DNA from 2 places in the Roseateles sp. GW821-FHT09B06 genome. Region 1 is predicted to be linked to the other one. Evidence: predicted binding sites of a transcription regulator. Region 1 holds the regulator's gene; the other holds the start of a gene.
What was found. The regulator NrdR, encoded in region 1, represses ribonucleotide reductase genes. The targets are predictions, from matches to a motif close to CACNANATNTNGTG.
Positions count from the first base shown of each region.

Region 1 (4,412 bases):
GAGCATGAGCAGATGAAGTCGGTGATCGCGGGCCGCCCCTATGCCCCGACGCCGAAGCCGGTGCGCGAGGCCACGACCGCCGCAGGCAACGAGCGCGTGGCGCTGCTGGACTGATCTCTCTCACAAGGCCCCTTGTCCGCTACACTGGGGCCTTCGCGCAACTGGCGATCAAGGCTGCGGTCGGGAACACACGACCCGCGGCCCGAGGTGGTGGACCACCGGGGAGCGCGAACGGTCACGGATAGCTCTTTGCCGAGACATCCGGCCGTCATCAGCCGTTCGCCTGGGCAGCCTTGCATCACTCGCGCCGGCCGTGAGCGATCGCGCCAGGCTCCAACCCTCAAGACCCGCCACCACATCATGTTTGATCGCAGCCAATCGACCCTCGCCAATGTCGACCCCGAAGTCTGGGCCGCCGTCCAGAACGAGAACCAGCGCCAGGAAGCTCACATCGAGCTGATCGCCTCGGAGAACTACACCTCGCCGGCCGTGATGCAGGCGCAGGGCAGCCAACTGACCAACAAGTACGCCGAGGGCTATCCCGGCAAGCGCTACTACGGCGGCTGCGAGTACGTGGACGTGGTCGAGCAACTGGCCATCGACCGTCTTAAGGAGCTGTTCGGCGCCGGCTTCGCCAACGTCCAGCCGAATTCCGGCTCGCAGGCCAACCAGGGCGTGTTCTTCGCGCTGCTGCAGCCCGGCGACACCATCATGGGCATGAGCCTTTCCGAGGGTGGCCACCTGACCCACGGCATGGCGTTGAACATGAGCGGCAAGTGGTTCAACGTGATCTCCTACGGCCTGAACGCCAAGGAAGAGATCGACTACGAGGCGATGGAAGCGCTGGCCCGCGAAAAGAAGCCCAAGCTGATCATCGCCGGCGCCTCGGCCTACAGCCTGCGCATCGACTTCGAGCGCTTCGGCAAGATCGCCAAGGAAATCGGCGCCTACTTCATGGTGGACATGGCGCATTACGCCGGCCTGATCGCCGCGGGCGTCTATCCCAATCCGGTGCCCTTCGCCGACGTCGTCACCTCGACCACGCACAAGAGCCTGCGCGGCCCGCGCGGCGGCATCATCCTGATGAACGACGAGGCGATCGCCAAGAAGATCAACTCGGCGATCTTCCCCGGCATCCAGGGCGGCCCGCTGATGCATGTCATCGCCGGCAAGGCCGTGGCCTTCAAGGAAGCGCTGACCCCCGAGTTCAAGGCCTACCAGGCTCAGGTCGCCAAGAACGCCAAGGTCTTGGCCGACACCCTGATCGAGCGCGGCCTGCGCATCGTCTCCGGTGGCACCGAGAGCCATGTGATGCTGGTGGACCTGCGCCCCAAGAATCTGACCGGCAAGGAAGCCGAGGCCATCCTGGGCGCCGCCCACATGACCTGCAACAAGAACGGCATTCCCAACGACCCGCAGAAGCCCATGATCACCAGCGGTATCCGCCTGGGCACGCCGGCGATGACCACGCGCGGCTTCAAGGAGGAGCAGGTGCGCGCCACCGCCCATCTGATCGCCGACGTGCTGGACAAGCCGCACGACGAGGCCAACCTGGCCGCGGTGCGCGAGAAGGTTGCCGCGCTGACGCGCGACTTCCCGGTCTACCGTTAAGCCGCCTGCCCGCCGATGCGCTGCCCCTTCTGCACCCATGGTGAGACCCAGGTCGTCGAGACCCGGGAATCCGACGAGGGCGATGTGGTGCGGCGCCGGCGGCGCTGCCTGGCTTGCGACAAGCGCTTCACCACCTATGAACGAGCGGAAATCGCCCTGCCCGTGGTGGTCAAGAAGGACGGCACCCGGGCCGACTTCGATGCAAGCAAGCTGCGCGCCTCGATGCAACTGGCGCTGCGCAAGCGGCCGGTCAGCATCGAGCAGATCGACGCGGCGCTCTCCCGCATCGAGGAAAAGCTGCTGACCAGCGGCGCCCGCGAACTGCCCTCCACCAAGCTGGGCGAGTTCGTGATGCGTGAACTCAAGCGCATCGACAAGGTGGCCTATGTGCGCTTCGCCTCGGTCTATCGCAGCTTCGAGGACGTGGACGAGTTCCGTCAGCTGATCCGCGACATCTAGCCGCCCGCCCTTCCCTCCTAAGGGGGTGGCACCTCCCTCTACGGCAGGACAGAACTGCGGCGCTTCGCCTCCTAGATTTGGCTGTATCGACAGCCGATCTTCCCGGGAGGCACTCATGCAACAGTCGCCCAACCGCCGCCAGATGCGCGGCGTCAGCCTGATCGAGATCGGCGTCGTGACCGCCGTGCTGGGTGTGCTGCTGAGCCAGGCCGTGCCGTCCTTCCGACAGTTCCAGCTGAGCCAGCGTATCCAGGGCATTGCGCAGACCTTGCGAACCGATCTGCAGCAGGCGCGCAGCGAGGCCGTGCTGCGCGGCGAGGCCATCCAGTTCCGTCTCAGCCAGCATGCCGGCGGCAGCTGCTACATCATGCATAGCGGCGCGGCCGGGCAATGCCAGTGCGAGGAAGGTGGCCGCACCATCTGCAACGCTTCCGCCCAGTTGCTGAAGTCCGAGTGGTTGCCCATCAGCCGCGCCGCCACCATCCAGGCGAATGTCGGCAATCTGAGCTTCCATGCACGGCAGGGCATCGTTACCTCCACCGGCAGCATCGAGGTGCGTGGCAGCGACGGCCGGACCATCCGCCATGTGGTCAGCATCGCCGGGCGGGTGCGTTCCTGCACGCCCGGTGGCGGTTTTGCCCATTTGCCGAGCTGCGGCTGACGCAGCGCTATCACCGCCATTCAACAATGGGCGGAGGGATCAGCGGCTAGGCTCCGCCGACAGGCGGTACAACTGAGATCGCCAACCCAGCCCCGCTCCAGATAATGGAATCATGGTCGGCCCCACGTTTTCGCAAGCGGTTCCCCCGAAGCTGCGTACCACCGGCGCGGGCGGCGTGACGCTGGTGGAGCTGATGGTGGCGGCGGTGGTGATCTGTATCTTGCTTGCCATGGCCCTGTCCTCCTACGAGCGCCATGTGCAGCGGGGCCGGCGTGCCGATGCCAGCGCCGCTCTGTCGAGCGTCATGCAGGCGCAGGAGCGTTGGCGCGCCAATCATCCGTCGTATGCGCTGTCGCTGACCGAAGACCTGAATTTCAGCGGGCGCTCGGACAAAGGCTATTACCAGCTGAGCCTGGAGGACGTCGGCCCCGCCGGATATGCGATCAAGGCCACCGCGTCCAGCGGCTCCCCGCAAGCCCGCGACACCGCCTGCTCCACCATGACGATACGCATGCGCGTGGGGGGCATCGTTTACGAGCCCGCCACGGGCTGCTGGCCGCAATGAACGGACATCGGCACCCGAGCTCAGGGCCCGACGCTTGTCGAGCCAAGGGGTGCCGTCGCGGTATCGGGAATTGTGCGGGCCGTCATGACCCATCCTTCGGGCGACGCGGCGGCAGCGGCGGGCGTGAGGCGATGCCGGCGACCGAGCGTCTCAGCCGGCTGCGGCAGCGGGGCGTCAGCCTGGTCGAGATGATGATCGGCTTGGCCGTGGGCATGATCGTCGTGGCCGGCAGCATCGTGATGACGGTGAGTCAGGTCAGCGAGCACCGCCGGCTGCTGCTGGAAACCCAGGTGCAGCAGGACTTGCGCGCCGCTGCCGACCTTGTCATGCGCGATCTGCGCCGGGCCGGCTTCTGGGCCTTGCCGGAACAGGGAGTCTGGGCCGATGGGGCGGAGTCCCCCATGGCCAATGCCTACAGCGCGGCGAGCGCGCCCAGCGAGCAGCAGGTCAACTACAGCTATTCGCGCCACGACAACCGCGCGGGCGGCAGCCCCAAGGATCCCGAGGACAACACGCTCGGCGACAACGAGAGGTTCGGCTTCAAGCGTGAGGGCGGCATTCTGAAGCTGCGCCTGGGCGGGGCTTGGCAGCCGCTGACCGACGAGCGGACGCTGACCATCACGGCCTTCCGCGTCAGCATCGACACCCAGACCCTGGCGCTCGACGAGTTCTGCACCCGCCCCTGCTCCGCCGGCGTGGCGCCCTGTCCGCCGCTGCAGCAGCTCAGGCAGGTGGACCTGTACCTGACCGGCACCGCCGCCCACGACCCCGAGGTGGTCCGCAGCGTGCGGCTCAGCACCAGGCTTCGCAACGACCATATCGCCGGGGGCTGCTGACATGCCGCGGCATTGCCACCATCGCCCGCGCCAGGTCGGCGCAGCCACGTTGCTCACCGTGACGGTGCTGTTCTTCGTGATGGCCATGGTGGCGGCCTTCGCCAGCCGCAACCTGGTCATCGAGCAGCGCATCGCCGGCAACTACTACCGCGCCGGACTGGCTCTGGAAAGCGCCGAGGCCGGTGTGGAGTGGGTTCTGAACCGGCTCAATGGCGGCCTTATAGACGCCAGCTGCAACGACAGCGCTGCCGCCAACAGCGGCTTTCGCCAGCGCTATCTG
Region 1 covers NZ_JBWKPM010000001.1:263,349-267,760, forward strand. Annotated here, with positions in the region: gene AC07OQ_RS01360 (lytic transglycosylase domain-containing protein) at 1-114, shown strand, start outside; ZMP/ZTP riboswitch at 148-296, shown strand; gene glyA (serine hydroxymethyltransferase) at 361-1,611, shown strand; gene nrdR (transcriptional regulator NrdR) at 1,627-2,070, shown strand; gene AC07OQ_RS01375 (GspH/FimT family pseudopilin) at 2,186-2,731, shown strand; gene AC07OQ_RS01380 (type IV pilin protein) at 2,844-3,296, shown strand; gene AC07OQ_RS01385 (PilW family protein) at 3,428-4,132, shown strand; gene AC07OQ_RS01390 (pilus assembly PilX family protein) at 4,182-4,412, shown strand, end outside.

Region 2 (4,412 bases), on a different contig from region 1:
ATCGTGGACGACGTGATGGAGCTGGCCCCCGGCCTGCCGCCGCAGCCGGTCAGCCTGGATGTGGTCGCGCTGGTGCGCGAGGCCTGCGCCGACTGGGCCAAGACCAACAAGCTGCCGCCGGGAGATCAAAGCCCGCTGAACCTGCAAATGCCCGAGCAGGCGCTACTGGTCGCCTTCGAGCCCGAGCATCTGCGGCGCGTGCTGATCAATCTGCTGGACAACGCGCTGCGCCATGCCGCGCCCGGACCCGGCGCCCTGCTCGTGAGCCTGCGCGCCCAAGCCGAGCAAGGGGTGCGGCTCAGCGTTTTCAGCGCCGGCGAACCGATCGCTCCGGACGTGGAGCGTCATCTGTTCGAGCCCTTTTTCTCGACCCGTAGCCGCGGATCGGGTCTCGGCCTGTATATTTGCCGCGAGCTGTGCGAGCGCTATGGCGGGCGCATCGATTACCAGCGCCAGCGCGCAGCCGGGCACAGCGGCAACGAGTTCGTCATCACCTTGCGGCGCCTGCCGGCCGAGACCCCATTCCCATGAATGCTGCCCCCGCCTACAGCCTGCTGGTCGTCGACGACGAACCCGATCTGCGCACGCTCTACGAGCTGACCCTGCTGCGCGAGGGCTACGAGCTGGACACCGCCGGTTCGGTGGAAGAGGCCATCGCCCGGCTGAGCGAGCGGGGCTACAGCGCCGTGATCACAGACATGCGTCTGCCCGATGGCACCGGCCTGGACGTGCTGGACTGGCTGGAGCAGCAGAGGCGGCCCGAGAAGGCCCTGGTGATCACCGCCTTCGGCTCGGCCGAGAACGCGGTGGAGGCCCTGAAGGCCGGCGCCTACGACTACCTGACCAAGCCGGTGGACCTGCGCCAGTTTCGCAGCGTGGTGGCCTCGGCGCTGGGGCGCCAGCCGTCCGCTGCGCCGTCCGCCGCACCGCCGGCCCAGAGCTTGCCGGCAGAGCGGTCGCCGCGTCCGGCCGCGCGCCCGCGCGGGGCTAGCGGGGTTATCGCGCCGCCGCCGGCCGCTGCGACCCTGCATCGGCTGGCCGGTGATTCGGCGGCCATGCAGCAGGTGCGGGTCCTGATCGCCAAGGTGGCGCGCAGCATGGCGCCGGTGCTGCTGCAGGGCGAATCGGGCACGGGCAAGGAGCTGGTGGCCCGCTCCATCCACGAGTCCAGCCCGCGCGGCGCGCGCGCCTTCATCGCGGTGAACTGCGGCGCCATTCCCGAGCAGCTGCTGGAGGCCGAGTTCTTCGGCTTCCGCAAGGGCGCCTTTACCGGCGCCAACGAGGACCGCGAAGGCTTCTTCCAGGCCGCGCACGAGGGCACCCTGTTCCTCGACGAGATCGGCGACCTGCCGCTGGCGATGCAGAGCAAGCTGCTGCGCGCCATCCAGGAGCGCTCGGTGCGGCCGGTCGGCGCGGTGGCCGAGGCACCGGTCAATGTGCGCATCCTCAGCGCCACCCACAAGGACCTCTCGGCCGAGGTGGCGGCCGGGCGCTTTCGCCAGGATCTGTTCTACCGTTTGAACGTGATCCAGATCCGCGTGCCGCCGCTGCGCGAGCGCATCGAGGACCTGGGGGCGATCAGCGAACGGGTGCTGGAGCGCATTGCGCGCGATGCCGGCGTGTCGACGGCGCCACGCCTGGCCGCGGCGGCCCTGTCGCAACTGGCGCGCTACGCCTTTCCCGGCAATGTGCGCGAGCTGGAGAATCTGCTGCACCGGGCGCTGGCCCTGTCCGGCGGCGAGATCATCGCCGCCGAGGACCTCGGGCTGCCCGAGGCCCTGCTGGACGATGCCCGCCAGGCGGCCTTGGATGCGCCGGAGGAGGGCGCGCCCGCGGTACCGCTTGCCCTGCTCGCGGGCAATGGCGGCGACGACACCCCGCTGCCCCAAGACCTGGCCCTGTATCTGGACGAGGTCGAGCGCAATATTCTGTTGCGGGCCCTGGAGCGGCATCGCTTCAACCGCACGGCGGCGGGCGCTTCCTTGGGGCTTTCCCTGCGCCAGATGCGCTATCGGATGGCGCGGCTGGGCATCATCGAAGGTGCCGGCGTGGACGCCGAGGGCGGCTGAGCCGCCATCGAGGCTAGTCCTGACGCGGCCTGGCAGCCCGATTCGTGCTGCAAGCCAGGCCCGGCGCGGGCCTGGCAGGGCGATCTCGCTGTTCATCGAGTCCGGCGCCGAGCCCGCCGCCATCGGGCCCTTCGCCGCGTGACTCGCTAGCGCGATCGCTCCCTCAGGTCAACGGGGTTTGAACGCTATCGGTAGTGCTTGAAGCGAGCATGCCCGCTAGATATAGTGTTCTCCATGGTATCCTTCTGACCTCGGCAAGACCCGACATGCTTCAAGCATTTGCAGCTGCCACGCCCGCCACCGCCCTGTTCTTGGCGGGGTACAAGAGGTGGGCATCGAGGTCAGCAGAAGGGGTGCCGGTGCCGCTCGATTTCAGTCGTGCGAGCGCCCGGTCGCCTCAAGCCAGCAACAAAACCGAATGCGATTCCAGGGCAGCGCGCCGCTCGCCCGGGCATTGCGTTCTTTGATTCGAACAAGACACGCAGACGAGGATTTTTGATATGCAAACCGTTGTAGCCAGCACCTCATCGGACACGGTCGCCCAGCACGCTCACGGCGCGAGCGCTGCGGTGGCGCATTCCTCGGCCTACCAGGCCTACCAGATCATCCGCCGCAACGGCGCGGTGGTGTCCTTCGAGCCCAGCAAGATCGCCGTGGCTCTGATGAAAGCCTTTCTGGCGGTGCATGGCACCAGCGGCGCGGCCTCGGCCAGCGTGCGCGAGACGGTGGACGGCCTGACCGAGAACGTGGTGCGCGCGCTGCTGCGCTCGCGCCCGGCCGGCGGCACCTTTCATATTGAAGACATCCAGGACCAGGTCGAGCTGGGCCTGATGCGCGGCGGCCATCACGAAGTGGCGCGCGCCTATGTGCTGTACCGCGAGCGCCGCGCGCAGGAGCGCGTGGCCAAGGGCGAGGCGGCCGTGGCCTCCTTGCCGGAGTCCGGCCTGAGCGTGATCGACGGCGGCCAGCGCGTGCCGCTGGATATCGCTCAGCTGCAGGCCCTGATCGGGTCCAGCTGCGAAGGCCTGGGCGCGGACGTCAAGCCCGAGCCCATCATCGCCGAGACCAAGCGCAATCTGTACGACGGCGTGCCGATCGACGAGGTCTACAAGGCCTCGATCCTGGCCGCCCGCACCCTGATCGAGAAGGATCCCGGCTACAGCCGCGCCACCGCGCGCCTGCTGCTGCACACGATCCGCCGCGAGATCATCGGCGGCGAGGTGAGCCAGGCCGAAATGCAGTCGCGCTATGCCGACTACTTCCCCGGCTATATCAAGAAGGGCGTGCAGGCCGAGCTGCTGGACGAGAAGCTGCAGCAGTACGACCTGGCCCGCCTGGGCGCCGCGCTGAAGGCCGAGCGCGACCTGCAGTTCGACTACCTGGGTCTGCAGACCCTGTACGACCGTTACTTCCTGCACATCGGCGAGCAGCGCATCGAAATGCCGCAGGCCTTCTTCATGCGCGTGGCCATGGGCCTGGCGCTGAACGAGATCGACCGCGAGGCGCGCGCGATCGAGTTCTACGAGGTGCTGTCGAGCTTCGACTTCATGAGCTCGACCCCGACGCTGTTCAACTCCGGCACGCGCCGCTCGCAGCTCTCCAGCTGCTACCTGACCACGGTGGCCGACGATCTGGACGGCATCTACGAGGCGCTGAAGGAGAACGCACTGCTGTCCAAGTTCGCCGGCGGCCTGGGCAATGACTGGACCCCGGTGCGCGCTTTAGGCTCGCACATCAAGGGCACCAACGGCAAGAGCCAGGGCGTCGTGCCCTTCCTGAAGGTGGTGAACGACACCGCCGTCGCGGTGAACCAGGGCGGCAAGCGCAAGGGCGCGGTCTGCGCCTATCTGGAGAGCTGGCACCTGGACATCGAGGAGTTCCTGGAGTTGCGCAAGAACACCGGCGATGATCGCCGCCGCACCCACGACATGAACACCGCGAACTGGATCCCCGATCTGTTCATGCGTCGTGTGATGGATGGCGGCGACTGGACCCTGTTCAGCCCCTCGACCTGCCCGGACCTGCACGACCTGTTCGGCAAGGCCTTCGAGAAGGCTTACTGCGAGTACGAGGCCAAGGCCGACCGCGGCGAGATCAAGCTGTTCAAGCGCATGCCGGCCAAGGACCTGTGGCGCAAGATGCTGTCGATGCTGTTCGAGACCGGTCATCCCTGGATCACCTTCAAGGACGCCTGCAATGTGCGCTCGCCGCAGCAGCATGTGGGCGTGGTGCATTCGTCCAATCTGTGCACCGAGATCACGCTGAACACCAATGACAACGAGATCGCGGTCTGCAACCTCGGATCGGTGAACCTGGTCCAGCATCTGAAGGACGGCGCCAACG
Region 2 covers NZ_JBWKPM010000030.1:7,414-11,825, forward strand. Annotated here, with positions in the region: gene AC07OQ_RS20415 (sensor histidine kinase) at 1-531, shown strand, start outside; gene AC07OQ_RS20420 (sigma-54-dependent transcriptional regulator) at 528-2,069, shown strand; gene AC07OQ_RS20425 (ribonucleoside-diphosphate reductase subunit alpha) at 2,570-4,412, shown strand, end outside.
Region 2: the regulator NrdR is predicted to act here: its motif matches at 2,284-2,297, upstream of AC07OQ_RS20425 (ribonucleoside-diphosphate reductase subunit alpha).